Regions from separate parts of the Bacillus sp. 0209A genome, predicted to be linked through region 2. Evidence: riboswitches for the same ligand, from Rfam matches in the RefSeq annotation. Region 2 holds a riboswitch; the other holds the start of a gene.

Region 1 (7,658 bases), on a different contig from region 2:
TCTTTTTATCGAGGCCTTTAATATGTAAAATCGGCTCAGCCATAAAGCCTTCCTCCTTTTTCGGCAAAAAATAAACAGTGCCCAACAATTAGGCACTGTTTGTATTATAGCATTTGTTGCTTCCAAATGTTTGGTTAAACCGATAGAGTCGACGTTTGCTCAGGCTGTTTGTTCTTCTCTGTTTCTGTCACAATGACAGCGCAGGCCGCGTCTCCTGTTGTATTTACAACTGTACGAAGCATATCAAGCAGGCGGTCAATTCCAAGGATCAACCCGATTCCCTCAACAGGCAGACCGACAGATTGAAGCACCATAGCAAGCATAATCAAACCGACTCCCGGAACACCCGCGGTTCCGATACTTGCTAATACAGCCGTCAGTACGACCATCAGCAGCTGCGTGAGTGTCAGATCATGCCCGAATACCTGGGCAATGAAGACGGTGGCTACCCCTTGCATGATGGCTGTTCCGTCCATATTAATTGTAGCGCCCAGCGGCTGGACAAAGCTGCTGATCGGCTCAGGCACCTTTAGTTTTTTCTGTGCCACATCCATGGAAACCGGCAGAGTCGCATTGCTGCTGGAAGTACTGAACGCGACGACCATAACCTCTGAGAAATCTTTAAAGAACGTAATCGGATTTCTTTTGGCGATAAGCGCTACCGTAGATCCGTAGGTTACGACTGCATGTATCAATAATGCAATGGTTACTACAAGCATGTACAAGCCCATCGCTTTCATTGCACTGAACCCTTGGCTTCCCACGGCTGTCGCAATCAAACCGAATGTGCCATACGGAGCAAACTTCATGACCAGATTCACTAGGTACATCATCAATTCATTTCCTTGCTCAACAACTTTGAGAAGCATATCCGCTTTTTTACCGAGCATTGTAATCCCAAGCCCGACAAAAATGGCAAAAGCGATAATCTGCAGCATATTCCCCTCGGTCATCGCTTGAACAGGATTGGTCGGAATAATGTTTAACAGGGTGTCCGCAATACTTGGCGCTTTTTCAGCAGTGAATTCGGCAGACGATGTATCATATGTTCCAAACTCTCCCGGTTTGATGACAAGAGCTAAAATGATGGCAATGGTAATCGCCACTGCAGTTGTGACGAGAAAATAAGAAATCGCCTTTACACCGATTCTGCCAAGCTTCTTAGGATCGCCCAGTCCAGCTACTCCCAGTGTCAGTGAGAAAAAGACAATCGGAACGACAAGCATTTTGATAAGGTTTAAAAAGATCGTACCAAGCGGACCGAATACAAACTTATTCAAATTTTCAAATAATTCAGGTGATGTCAGGTTAAGAATAATTCCCGTCACCGCACCCAGCACCAATGCAATGATTATCTTTGTAGCCAGCTTCATCTGCATTCCTCCCTTTTTTGAAAAAAAGCCCGCGAGAGACTCCCGTGGGCTTTGGCTATAACATCAAACCACTGGATTCTCTCTTCACGCTGATGAGGTTAGCTGACGGGTTCGGACGAAGAGATGTCCGTTTTTCTGACGAAAAATTAACCCCAAAAGATCGGGTCCCCCACTCCTTAGTTAAAAGGATTAAGCGTGTGGCTTACTATTGTATGATAGTTTATTTATACAGAAAAGAACCAATTTTGTAAACTATTTTTTGTTACTTTTTTCTTGGAATCTTTTGGGTCCATCTTCCTTATTGGTCACATCAAGGATATCAAGGAGAAACACAAAGATCGGAATCCCGATAATTAAACCCCAAATGCCTAAAAAGTGCTCAGAGAAAATGAGTACTATGAAAGTGAAAAAGATCGGCAGTTCTGTTTTCGCAGACATCAGCTTCGGATTTAAGAAATAGGTTTCGATCGCATGTATGGCGAATATGACAAGCACAATGTAGAGCACATACATTCCGCCGCCTGTGCTGTATGCGATAATACTGAGCGGAATCAAAGAAATGACAACGCCTGCTACAGGAATTAATCCAAGGAAAAACACCATAATAGAAAGCCCAAACAGCTGCGGGAAATGCATAATCCAAAGCGCGATAAACGTCAGAACACAGTTGACGAGCGCAATGATAAATTGAGCCTCAAGCACTTTTCCGAACGTTCTTGCAAATTTTCTTCCGAAGAAAGCAATTTCCTCATAAAAGACCGCCAGTTTGCTCGTTTTAAATTTCCCCATAAATTCTGAAAGCCGTTTTTTCTCAAATAAGAAAAACATGCTGAGAACGAGCGCCATTACGACCTGCAAGCCAAATGTGCTGATATCGGCCAGATACGTATACACCACATTGAAACCCTCTTTGACATATGAACTGATATTAATATCTCCGAAAACACTGGTGATCTCATCAAAGAAAGGGATGGTGTCCGGGTGATACGCAATATGTTTAATCTGCTTAGCCAGCTGCTGAATCTGCGCCGCGACGATCGGATAAAAAACAAATCCCCCAACTGTAAGCAAAACAGCCAGCAACACGTAAAGAAACGTAATGACAACCCGCTGGCTCACGCGGAAGAATCGACTTGCGAACTGCCGTACGACAAACTCCAAACGATCCATTAGAAAGGTGAAAATGAAAGTAAGCAAGATTAAGTTGATCATGCTCTTAAATAGATATAACACACCAGTTAACACGACAAAGACGGAAAAACGCCTTACTCCCGGGTGCTGAAAAAATTTAACTAAAGCGGCCATTTATACACCCCTGTTAGGACAAACGTCCTTAATTCAATATAGTATCCATCTGTAAATTATATAACAAAAAAATGCTGAGGTCTCTGTCATTACCTTAATAATTCTTAAACAATTAAAAAAACGGCCCCATGGATGAGCCGCTCATTTCTTAAACTGCTGTTTTCATTTTTTTCATGTCTTCAACAGCCTCTATGCTTTTTGCTTCATCGAATTCATTTTCGCTTTTTGCAACAATGATCGTGGCGATTCCGTTTCCGATCAGGTTCACAATCGCTCTTCCTTCACTCATGAAACGGTCAACCCCAAGCAGGAGTGCAAGACCCTCCAGCGGAATGACCTGAAGCGCTGACAGTGTTGAGGCAAGGACGATAAATCCGCTTCCCGTCACACCGGCCGCTCCCTTCGATGTCAGCATCAGAACGAGGATAATTGTAATTTGCTGGCCAATGCTGAGGTCCACTCCAAACACCTGTGCCAGAAAAACCGTCGCCATTGATAAATAAATCGATGTGCCGTCAAGGTTAAATGAATAGCCCGTCGGAATGACAAGCCCGACAACGGATTTTGAACAGCCGTAACGCTCCATTTTATCCATCATACGCGGAAGCACCGATTCTGAAGAGCTTGTGCCAAGCACGATCAGAAGCTCATCTTTAATAAAGCGCAGGTAATTCCACAGACTGAATCCGTAAAGCTTGCAGATGATATTTAAAGCTACAAATACGAACAGGAACATCGTAATATAAACAGACATCATTAAACTTGCCAGCGGCTTGATGGAATCGAGACCGAAGTGCCCGATCGTATACGCCATCGCCCCGAATGCCCCGATTGGCGCCGCGCGCATGATATAGCCGATGATTTTGAAAAAGACGTGAGAAATCTTGTCGAAGAAATCAATGACGCTTTTCCCTTTTTCACCTAATGCCGCAAGACCGACTCCGAAAAGAATCGAAAAGAATAAGACCTGCAAAATGTCCCCTTTTGCGAAGGCATCAACCATGTTGGACGGAACAATGTGTGTGACAAATTCAATCCAGTCGATTCCCTGACCGCCATTTTGCGTGTATTGTGATACATCACCCTTTTCAAGCTTGCTGTAATCAAGCCCCGATCCCGGCTTTATAATATTAACGACGAACAAACCGATAATGAGTGCGAGAGTTGTGACAACCTCGAAATAAATAAACGCTTTTCCCCCTACTTTTCCAACCTTCTTCATATCGCCCATTTTTGCAATCCCGAGAACGATAGTGAAAAAAATGATTGGGGCGATCACCATTTTAACAGCGTTGATAAATGTATCGCCAAGCGGTTTCATTTCTTTTCCGATATCAGGCCAGACCAGCCCGACAATGACCCCGATGATGACCGCAGTTATGACCTGAACTGTTAAATTTTTAAACAGTTTCATATTCTGCATCCCCCTGTCCTATTCGCCTTTGTGTCTTTCTTACTAGAATGATAGCGTTTTCATATAAGGTGGGGAAGTTTATGATCATAACGGACATTTTGGTCTTTTTGGTCTCAGGTTTATCCTTTAAACACGTAGCGGTTGACAGGACGGCCGATTCCGCCGTATTGAACGTCCAGCTTAATGGTTCCGTTTTTTTCTAGATAATCAAGGTATCGCCTCGCTGTCACTCTGGCGATACCGAGCGCCTTGGCGACCTCTTCTGCAGAAAGAGATGCGGTTTGCCGCTTCAAAATAGCAGTGACTTCATTCATCGTAAAATGATTCAATCCTTTTGGCAGATCCTGTACGGCCTGCTGCGGAATATTCAGGATCGCATCGAGCTGTTCCTGGGACAGCGTATCGTTCGCTTCTATTTTTTGTTTATATTGCTTGTACTTTTCAAGTGCCTGTCTCATTCGCTCAAGCTTAAATGGTTTTAAGATATAGTCAGCCGCTCCATTTTGCAGCATAAGGGAGATCGTTTCTTTGTCTTTTGCAGCGGAAACGACAATGATATCCACTTCAAGCTTTTGCTTTCTGATCTCCTGCAACGTTTTGATCCCGTCTTTTTTCGGCATGTACACATCGAGAATGACGAGGTCGGGCTGTTTTTCTTTAATTAGCTTGATGCCTTCTTCTCCGTTTCCCGCTGTTGCACAGACAATAAAGCCGCTGACAGTTGTGATGAAATCCTTGTTTACCTCTTGAACCATCGGATCATCTTCAATGAGCAGAACCTTCCATTCTTTAAGAGCCATGCTGTGCTTCCTCCCCCTTCATTGGAAAAACGATAGAAAAAGCTGATCCTTGCCCTGCGTGTGAATCCACTTCTACCGTGCCCGATCCTTTGTCTGTTATTTGTTTGACTAGATACAGGCCATAGCCTGTGCCGCCTGTTTTATTGACTGTAAATCCTTTGTCGTAAAGGTGCGGCATATATGCCGATTCAATCCCGCAGCCGTTATCTTCTATTAAAATTGCCAGGATATCATCCGTTTGTTCGATGCTGATGTCAATCCGTTTGTCATTAGATTGAACCGTTTCAAATGAACCGAAGGCATTTTCAATCAGGTTGCCAAGAAGCACAACGATATCATGCTGATCAACATGCTCGGGAAATTGCTGAAGGCTGCTGTTTTCATCAATATGAACAGCAATGCCCAGCTCCCTTCCTCTTCTGATTTTACTTAATAGAAGGCCAGCCGCAGCGTCATTTTGAATCGAGCGATGAAGAAATTCAGTCACATTTTCCTGCTCAGTTGACGCCCGGAATGCAAGCTGCAAGGCTTTTTCAGATTTCCCCAGCTGGATGAGGCCGGCGATCGTATGCAGCTTATTCATATGCTCATGGTTTTGGACGCGGAGCGCCTCTACAAAGTTTTTGACGCCGGTCAACTCCTCCGCCATCTTAGCCGCTTCCGTTCTGTCCTGAAAAATCGCGACGGCGCCGATGACTTTTTTCTTCATGACGATCGGAATTCTGCTGCTCATAATCACTTTTCCGCTGACGCGAATTTCTTCATTATAAACCGCTTTGTTCCGCTCCACGATTTCGGGCAGGCGCGAATCCTTAAGAACCTCCCAGATCACCTTTCCGACCAGATCCCCCTTCACCTCAAAGATCTGTTTCGCTTTTTCATTAAAAATCGTAATGATAAGCCGGTTGTCGATGGCAATCACGCCTTCGTTCATGGAGTGAAACGTCGCAGTCCGTTCTTCATACATTCGGACAATCTCATGAGGCTCAAGCTGAAACATTTGTTTTTTGATATGGCGGGCCAGCAGAAAGGAACCTGCAAGGCCGAAGCCGAGTGTCAGTACAACGATGAATGTGATATCGTGTTTTAACTGAAGCAATATGTCGGTAATCCCCGGCAGTGTTTTCCCGACAAGCACCACGCCGATCTGGTTCAGCTCGTGATCCTTCACCGGATAAAAAGCGCGGACCGCCGTGCCGATCTCTCCCTTTGCTTCTGAGAAATAAATATGCTCCGCAAACGCCGCCTCTTCGTCTGCACCCTTGGATTTCTTGCCGATACTTGTACTGACAGGATGCGTGTAGCGGATGTGATTCATATCCATGATGACAATATAGTCTGCTTCATTAATCATCCTGATCTCTTCAACCGCATGGCGAACAGCTTCTGTTTGTTTTTTTCGCGCCAAGGCCTCTTTTACTTCTGTCATCTCCGACACCGTCCGGGCCGTATTCATCAAACGTTTTTTCAGCTCCCGCTCCTCTGTATGCTGGATATTGCCGATGAGCACAATGCCGCCGATCAAAAAGGAGAAAATGACGAGTATATAGGATAAGATCGTGATTTTCCAACGGATTGAGAGCTTCTTTTTGTTCATCATCTTCTCCTTTCAGGTCTTTACGAATGGCATGGGCCCCATTATCCTTAAAACATAGGGGAGGGCTTTTCATGAAGAGTTTGCTTGCATGTCTCGCACTGATGATCGCCGGAATTGCAACCGCTTTATTTATCGGATTCCATGATCGTTCCAGCAGTGAAGAAATCGTTTATGATGACGACCAGGAAGGCTTACAGGATCAAATCGTGTTTACATTCAGCCATGTGGTTGCCGAAAACACACCGAAAGGGCTGGCCGCCAATAAATTCGCCGAGCTGGTAAACGAGAAATCAGGCGGAAAAATAAAAATTGAAGTGTTTCCGAATGGAAGCCTCTATTCGGACATTGAAGAAATTGAAGCATTGCAAAACGGCGATGTTCAGTTTATCGCCCCCTCCACATCGAAGCTCGGCATGCTCTCGCCTGAATGGGGCGTGCTGGATCTGCCGTATGCATTTACAGATTACAATGCCGTCAAAAAAGGGCTGCACGGCAGCATCGGCACACAGCTGTTTGATTCCCTAAAGAAAAACCAATTAAAAGGCCTCGCCTATTGGACAAACGGCTTTAAACAAATCACGACAAATGAAGGGCCGGTCAAAACCCCGGATGATTTAAAAGGTCAAGATCTCCGCATTATGCAAAGCGATGTGATAGAGGATCAGTTCAAGCTGCTTGGTGCAACGCCTCATCAGGAATCCTTCAATTCTACCTTTCAGCTGTTAGAAAACAATACAGTCGATGGCGAAGAAAATACCATCTCAAACATCTATTCTAAAAAATTTTATAATGTTCAGGACCATTTGACAATAAGCAGCCACGGTTATCTCGGCTACGCTGTCATGACGGATGAGCACTTCTGGAACGCGCAAACACCGGAAACACGGCGCGTTTTAACGGAAGCGATGAAGGAAACGACAGAGTGGAATGAAATGCATGCCGAGCAAATGAACAAGGAGCAGCTGGAAGTCATCAAAATGAGTTCTTCTATTCACATCTACGAGCTGTCAGATAAAGAGAAAAAAGAATGGATGAAGCGCCTCGATCCTGTTTACCGGCAGTACGAGCCTATCTTCGGCCGGAAGCTGATTCAGGAGCTTTTGGAGCTGCGAGGTGATTCGTAGTCCCCAACTCGATACGCTGTTTTTCGTTTATCTTTCAATTGATCG
Region 2 (7,658 bases):
AATATTTATTTTCTGTTCAAACTGTAGCCGTGGGTTTAATCGCCGGGGCAGTCCTGATGCTTTTTGCTGATTGGGTGAATAAACGGAAAGTTGCAACAGACACCCTCGACCGCATTTCCTATAAGCAGGCGATAGGAGTCGGCTTATTTCAATGTCTTGCCCTGTGGCCGGGTTTCTCGCGTTCCGGTTCAACCATTTCCGGAGGCGTTATTCTTGGATTGAACCATCGCGCGGCAGCCGACTTTACGTTTATTATGGCGATGCCGATCATGATGGGAGCAAGCTTTTTAAGCCTTGTGAAGCACTGGGACAGTTTAAGCTCGGATCTGTTGCCGTTTTTCATCGTCGGCTTTATCTGCGCCTTTGTTGTCGCGCTGTTTGTCGTCCGTTTCTTCTTAAAACTGATTAACAAAATCAAACTCGTCCCCTTTGCAATCTACCGAATCATCCTCGGTGTGATTTTACTTTTAATCATGATGTAAACCCAAAAATAAGGCTCTTCCGGAGCCTTATTTTTTCTGACATTTCAAGAGGGAACAGCTTGTTTTTCAAAAAAAAATCATCTATAATAAATATGACGTTACATACGGGGCCATAGCTCAGCTGGGAGAGCGCTACACTGGCAGTGTAGAGGTCAGGGGTTCGAGCCCCCTTGGCTCCATACCTTTAAACCCTTATTCTATAAGGGTTTTTTTGTTTGTTTTTGAGGAAAAGGTTCGTTCGCTGAACTTTTGTTGAACATGTCACGACAGGATTTTCCGGTGAACTTTAAAATGGTCGCCTGAGGGAGTAAGCAGGGACTCATAAGTGGAGTTTTAGCCCGCTTTGGCTCAAAATTACGATATCGGGCAAAAGCTGTTCAGGCTTTCGTTTTTATACTTGAAATTTCTGTAATTGACAAAACCTAATCGGTTAGGAATATATGATCACTTTTTCACATATTTAAATTAATATCATTTCCCATGATAGAGAGAGTATTAGAATGAAAGCTAATGGCATGCAAAATCTATTAGCTTCTTTTGTTTTTAAAAATGATGTGTTTCGTATGCATTTATAGGAAGGAATGACAACATGAAGACAAAACACTGTTGGATGATTTCTTTGCTCGCTGTTTTAGCTGTCGGGCTGGGATTAATGTCTAACACGGCATTGTCGCCAGTTCAAGGCCTTGTTCAGAAGACGATCGGAGGGACTTCAGATCAGTGAATCCAATAGTAATCGGCAATATGGCCTTTGCATTATTTTTGTCGGCAGGTCCGCTGCTGAGAAAAAAATTCGGCGCCTGTCCGATCTATCTAGCTCTGCAAGATTCTATGATGCTTCCTTATCATGATTTCTTTTGTCCTGAGTGTCCTGCTCAAACGCCGCTGTCACCGTATTCTGCGGAAGTCGGCTCCAATGTCGTCCTTCCTAGACTTCAAGGATTTTGTCAACAATCTGAACCATTTCTAGTGAAAAGGTTTTTTGTTTGCAATCTTTTCCCAACTTTCTGCCTAAAGAATTGAAAAATATTAGAAGTCAAAGTAAAATTCTAAAAGGTAGATTCTTTTACATTCGTAATCTTTTAACTCGAAGGAAGGTATTCATGGCCCGTAAAAAACTGAAAAAACGCAGACTCTTGATTACACTATTTTTCATTGTATCGATTCCGTTAGCCTTTTTTGTTTTAGCCACAACTTTATCAAAGCCGATTGAAACATCCAAAGAACCCGAAGAAATTGATGAACAGCAAGTATTTATTGACAGCCTGTCCGGGCATGCACAAATTCTGTATGAGAAATATCATGTCCTCCCCAGCATCACGATCGCTCAGGCCATTCTCGAATCTGACTGGGGGAACAGCGAGCTTGCTGCTCAGGCCAATAACCTTTTTGGTGTAAAAGGAAATTATAAAGGCCATCACGTCACGATGGAAACGGATGAATTTGAAAAAGGGGAAAGAAAAACCATTCGCGCAAAGTTTCGCAAATACAGCACGTTTTTTGAATCTATGGATGACCATGCCCAATTGTTTGTCCGCGGCACATCATGGAATAAAAAGAAGTATAAACCGGTGCTTGATGCTGGGGATTATAAGGAAGCGGCAACCGCCTTGCAAACAGCAGGATATGCTACAGATCCTGATTACGCTGACAAACTCAGCGCTATTGTGGAAAAATATGATTTAGATGCGTACGATGAGGTCAATCCATCCTTGAAATCTGTGGATTTCATCGGCTCCATTAAAGACAGTGCCGTTCAAGACGTATGGTCCAAGCCTTCTACTGATGAGCAGTCCATAAGACTTACCTCTGCCCAATCTTACATCGGAAAGGACATAAAGGTAGTATCTAAAAAGCAGAAGGGCCAGTCCGTATGGTACCAATTTCAAATCAATGATAAGCTCATCGGCTGGATTGACGATTCAGCTGTTGAAATAAAGGAAGCAACCTAAGCTGTTTTTACTGGTATTTTTATTTCTATGTTCCATTCAGGGGAATTTGAGGTATAATATTCCACGGAAGTTATCACTTATTGACTATGTTTTCAGGAGGAACAAAGATGCAGAAATATAGACGGAGAAACACGGTTGCTTTTACAGTATTAGCTTATTTCACTTTTTTTGCGGGAGTATTTTTGTTTAGTGTCGGACTCTATAATGCTGATAATCTGGAACTCAATGAAAAAGGCTATTATATTGCCGTTATGATACTTGTAGCGGTCGGTGCGATTCTTACACAAAAAGTGACCCGTGATAACGCAGAAGATAACGAAATCATCGCGGAGCAGGAAAAAAGACATAATCAATCTCATATCGAATCATAAAAAAAATCCGGCGCCTGCACGCCGGATTTTTTGCTATCACCCCGTAAACACCTCACCATCAGGATAACGAATATTTGATTTCTCTGTTTTCGCGAATGAAAACACGAACGTCAGAGGACCAATTCTTCCGATGAACATGATGACAATAATGATACATTTTCCCGCTTCTGTGAGTTCGGGAGTCAATCCCATTGATAGACCGACAGTACCGAATGCAGAAAAGGTTTCAAACACAATTTGAATAAACGGAGCCTGTTCTGTAATCGTTAGGGCGAAAATCCCTAAAAACACAATGAACAAGCCGGTGACGCTGACAGCTAGAGCTTTTATGATAATCGGGTATTTGATGGAGCGGCGGAAAATAACCGTTTCTTTTTTTCCTCGCAGATAAGCGATAACAGACATTAAAATCACGATGAACGTGGTCAGTTTAATACCGCTCGCTGTTGAAGCGCTGCCTGCTCCGATAAACATCAATAATAACGTAAATACAATCGTTCCTTCTCTCATACTCCCAATATCGAGGGAATTGAAGCCTGCGGTTCTCGGCGTTACAGCCTGAAAATAGGAAGCCCACAGTTTATCTCCTATATGCAGGTGGCCGAGCGTGCCGGGGTTGCTATACTCTAAAGTGAAAATCACCAGCATAGCAACTGCATTCAGAATCAATGTACCTGTAAGCATGAGCTTCGTATGTAAGGAAAAGGCTTTAAATCGCCGGTTTTTCATGATGTCAAACAGAACTGTAAATCCGATCCCTCCTGTAATAAACAAGCAAGTAATTACTATGTTAATTGTAGGATCTCCAACGAAGCTCATCAAGTTATCCGGCCACAACGAAAACCCGGCATTGTTAAAAGCAGATATTGCATGAAACAGACTGGCAAACAAGCCGAATGCCCAGCCATACTGGGGCACAAACCGGATGGATAAGATAAGAGCTGCTATCAGCTCAATACTGATCGAAAACAGGAACAGAACCTTGACAAGACCTACGACACCGCCGATTGTCGGCTGGTTTAAGGCTTCCTGAACCAGCATTCGTTCTTTTAATCCGATTTTCTTTCCTAATATCATGACGATCAAAACAGCAAAAGTCATAAATCCAAGCCCGCCGATCTGAATCAGGGCCATGATGACAGTTTGCCCGAAAAGTGTAAATTCTGTACCGGTATCGACAACTGCAAGCCCTGTTACAGTTGTCGCGGAAGCTGCAGTAAAAAGGGCATCGATCCATGACAATGGCTTCGCTGCAGAAATCGGGAGCTTTAACAGCACAGCCCCGCTGATAATGGTCAGAAAAAAACCAATTGCAAGCACTTGAGGTGGTGTAAAACGAACCCATTTGATTACTTTATCCTTTTGAAGTGTCACCTTTGTCTACATCCCTTCGTTTTCAAAACGTCTAATATCCTTTTTGTGCCCCATGATCACCAGGCAATCTTGTTCGTGAATGATGTCTCCAGGTGCTGGAGAAAGCCGGATATCTCCATGGTGTTTAATGGCAAGGATTGTACAGCCGTACTTCGCTCTTACATTCAGATCAGTAATTGATTTTGAATCAAGCTTGCGTGTTGCCAGCAGCTCGACAATACTGTACTCATCAGATAAATCAATGTAATTTAAAACGTTCTCATCAGAAAGGCTTTGTGCGATCTTGACGCCCATGTCCTTTTCAGGGTGAATGATACGGTCAGCGCCGATTTTTTCAAGCACCTTATGGTGATAATGGTTTTGAGCTTTGACCCAAATATTCGGGATGTCAAATTCCTTTAATAATAAGGTGGTCAGGGTACTTGCTTGAATATTCGCTCCGATCGCAACAACCACATATTCAAAATTGCGTATTCCTAACGATAGCAATTCGTTTTCTTCGGTGGCGTTGGCAATCACCGCATGAGTTGCGTAAGAAGCGTATGCATTTACCTTTTCTTCGTTGATATCAATTGCAAGGACCTCATGCCCCATTCTGTGCAGCTCTTTGCAAATGCTTCCGCCAAACCGGCCCAGCCCAATCACGGCAAATTGCTTATTTTTTATTTTTCCCAATGTTCATAACTCCCTTAGTAAAATTAACGTTTTTGAAGCAAAAAAGACCATCTCGAAGAATGGCCGTTAATAGACCTCCTCTCTGGATACGCCTACGAGGTTAGCTGTCGGATTAGGGATTCAGAGTACCCCCTCTTACTAAGTAAGATTCACCCCTAGGCTGTGAATAAAACAGCCAATCGTTGGTTCCCCCGTTCGTGTTTGATTAAGCGGTAAAAGAGACTTCTATGAAATTGAACACTCAAGAATTTACTCCTGTTTCTAGAGTTTGTCAATTTAAATTTTTATCAAGAAAAAAGATAATTGGAAATAGAGGGTAAAGGGGAGGTCAAAACACAAAAAAAAGACCGGCGTTAACCGGTCTTTATGTTTAGTTGCAGCCGCATGGCTGAGTCGGAGGAGTGCTGCGCTTAGCAACGTCAATACTGGCTTCTGCATAAAATTTATTTCCGATGCTCAATGATTTATTCTCCGCACGGAAAGTATATGTACCAGCGGCAGGAAGAGTTTTGTTATTCAGTTTTAATTTGAATTCGCCAGCTCCTAACAAATCAAGTGCCAGAGGAATTCTAACTGTTTTCCCGTTATTAAGGATCTGTGTTTCACGCAACGCACGCCCGTTCATTGTGTCTTTTGTATTTGCAGTAAATCCGCTTGGCAATGTAAATTCCATAACGCCAAGGCTGAGAAGCGTATTTGGACGGTATGTCAATTCGATATCGGAGAAAGACCATTCCGTTTTGCTGGTCCCTGTGATTGTTGCAAATAATGAAGCTGTTGACTGTGTTCTCATAGTAGACTCAGTATGAGCGGAAGTTGATTTAGATTCAGCCGCGAAAGAAGCTGTAGGTGCAGAAACGAGTAAACCGAGACTTAATGCACCAATTGCCAAAGAAGATAATAATTTACGTTTCATAATAAAATTCCCCCTTAAAAGTTATAAAATATACAGGCCTGCCCGCTTTTCACCTCCACTGAATGGCCAAATACAAATTTTACCTACATAAAATTAACATCAAATATTTTGGAAGTAAATGGGGTGTTTTTCCCGTATTTTTCAAATTTGTAGTAATTACATACAAACGAACAGAAAAACGCCCGGTTTCCCAGGCGTTTTCTTCTTTACTTTCTTTCGATTGGTATAAACTTAAAAATTTCCCCGCTCTGCACCGATTCAGCAAGCCGTTTCAGCCAATCATAGTAGGCTCTAGAGCTTTCCAGCTGCTCGTAAAGCTGCAGCGCTTCATTTTTGAGGTCTTCATTGAGGCCTTCCTTGTTTAAAACCTCTTGTAAATCAGCCTGGGCTTCCTCAATCGCTGCTACATTTACTTGAACTTCCCGCTCCCATTTAGGCGGAAAGAAATTCGTGAAAAATTTGAAAAAATCTTTTTCAGCTACAAATGTATGCTTGCGGATGCCCCGGTGAAAAGTTTTTTTCACCACATTTAAGTCCTGAAGTTTTTTGACACCTGTGCTCATGCTTGGCTTGCTCATTTGCAATTCCTCACGCATTTCGTCAAGCGTCATCTCATCCCGCATATACATCGTCCCATATAAAATCCCGACACTGCGGGTAATTCCGTAAAGATCCATCGTTTCAGCAATGGAGTCGATAACAAGATCCCGAGCCTGTTCTATAACTGCAAATTCTGGATTTTCATCCATACTGACCCTCTTTTCCTTTAGAGAATTAAATTCGTTAAGTTATTTCTTTATGTTCTTTATCTTAACGAAACATAAAGAAAAGTCAAAAAGAAAAATCAAAATGGGGCTTTGACAGTTTAAAAACCATATGTTAGATTAAGGTTGTTAAAAACATTAAATTTTTATTTAACAAACTTTATTTACGTCAAGGAGGCTTATATGAGTCAAACATTATACATTGACGGTGAATGGATCAGCGCCGAAAAAGAGCAGATCCGCAACATTATCAACCCATTTAATCAAGAAGAAATTGCAACCGTAAGCGAGGGAGGGCGAGAGGACGCCATCAAGGCGATCGAAGCCGCGCGAAGAGCCTTTGACAAAGGAGAATGGTCATCTCTATCCGGGCTTGAACGCGGGAAAATTGTTCTGAAAATTGCGGAATTAATTAGACGTGATCTTGATGAGCTGGCTGAACTTGAATCTCTTGATACAGGAAAAACACTCGAAGAAAGTAAGGCCGATATGGACGATATCGCCAATGTATTTCAATATTACGCCGGATTGGCAGACAAAGATGGCGGAGAGATCATTTCTTCTCCGATCCCTGATTCAGAGAGCAAAATCATCAGAGAGCCAATCGGGGTTTGCGGCCAGATTACTCCATGGAATTATCCGCTCCTGCAAGCGAGCTGGAAAATCGCGCCTGCACTGGCTGCAGGAAATACGATCGTCATGAAGCCGAGTGAGATCACGCCGCTAACGACAATCAAAGTGTTCAAGCTGATGGAAGAAGCGGGTGTTCCAAAAGGTGTCGCAAATCTCGTCCTTGGACCGGGAGCAACAGTGGGCGACGAGCTTGCCGCAAACAAAGACGTCGATTTGGTTTCGTTTACAGGGGGAATCGAAACAGGCAAAAAAATCATGCGGGCGGCAAGCGGAAACGTCAAAAAAATCGCACTTGAATTGGGCGGGAAAAATCCAAATATCGTTTTCAAGGACGCAGATTTAGAAGTTGCGGTCGATCAGGCATTAAACGCTGTATTTTTCCATGCCGGCCAAGTATGCTCCGCCGGTTCCCGCTTGCTTGTTGAAGATGCTATTTACGATCAATTTTTAGCAGAGCTTGTCAAACGGGCAAAACGCATAAAACTCGGAAA

The links. A riboswitch is a leader RNA that binds a small molecule or an ion and turns the genes downstream of it on or off. The one in region 2 is predicted to bind cyclic di-AMP.
Region 1: it holds a riboswitch for cyclic di-AMP, as region 2 does, so the genes downstream of both, V6D44_RS17505 (dicarboxylate/amino acid:cation symporter) here and ktrA (potassium uptake protein KtrA) in region 2, are expected to answer to the same signal.

The regions. Positions count from the first base shown of each region.
Region 1 is NZ_JBAIZV010000005.1:113,492-121,149, forward strand. Features, by position in the region: gene V6D44_RS17500 (ABC transporter ATP-binding protein) at 1-43, opposite strand, end outside; gene V6D44_RS17505 (dicarboxylate/amino acid:cation symporter) at 135-1,373, opposite strand; cyclic di-AMP (ydaO/yuaA leader) riboswitch at 1,447-1,579, opposite strand; gene V6D44_RS17510 (AI-2E family transporter) at 1,626-2,678, opposite strand; gene dctP (C4-dicarboxylate transporter DctP) at 2,827-4,092, opposite strand; gene V6D44_RS17520 (response regulator) at 4,212-4,892, opposite strand; gene dctS (two-component system sensor histidine kinase DctS) at 4,882-6,489, opposite strand; gene V6D44_RS17530 (TRAP transporter substrate-binding protein) at 6,561-7,613, shown strand.
Region 2 is NZ_JBAIZV010000002.1:1,033,725-1,041,382, forward strand. Features, by position in the region: gene V6D44_RS10400 (undecaprenyl-diphosphate phosphatase) at 1-482, shown strand, start outside; tRNA gene V6D44_RS10405 (tRNA-Ala) at 589-661, shown strand; partial or broken gene V6D44_RS10410 (MFS transporter) at 1,072-1,301, shown strand; gene V6D44_RS10415 (glucosaminidase domain-containing protein) at 1,586-2,434, shown strand; gene V6D44_RS10420 (YiaA/YiaB family inner membrane protein) at 2,542-2,805, shown strand; gene V6D44_RS10425 (TrkH family potassium uptake protein) at 2,842-4,179, opposite strand; gene ktrA (potassium uptake protein KtrA) at 4,186-4,854, opposite strand; cyclic di-AMP (ydaO/yuaA leader) riboswitch at 4,928-5,076, opposite strand; gene bslA (biofilm surface layer hydrophobin BslA) at 5,225-5,770, opposite strand; gene cudC (choline uptake/conversion transcriptional regulator CudC) at 5,977-6,519, opposite strand; gene betB (betaine-aldehyde dehydrogenase) at 6,718-7,658, shown strand, end outside.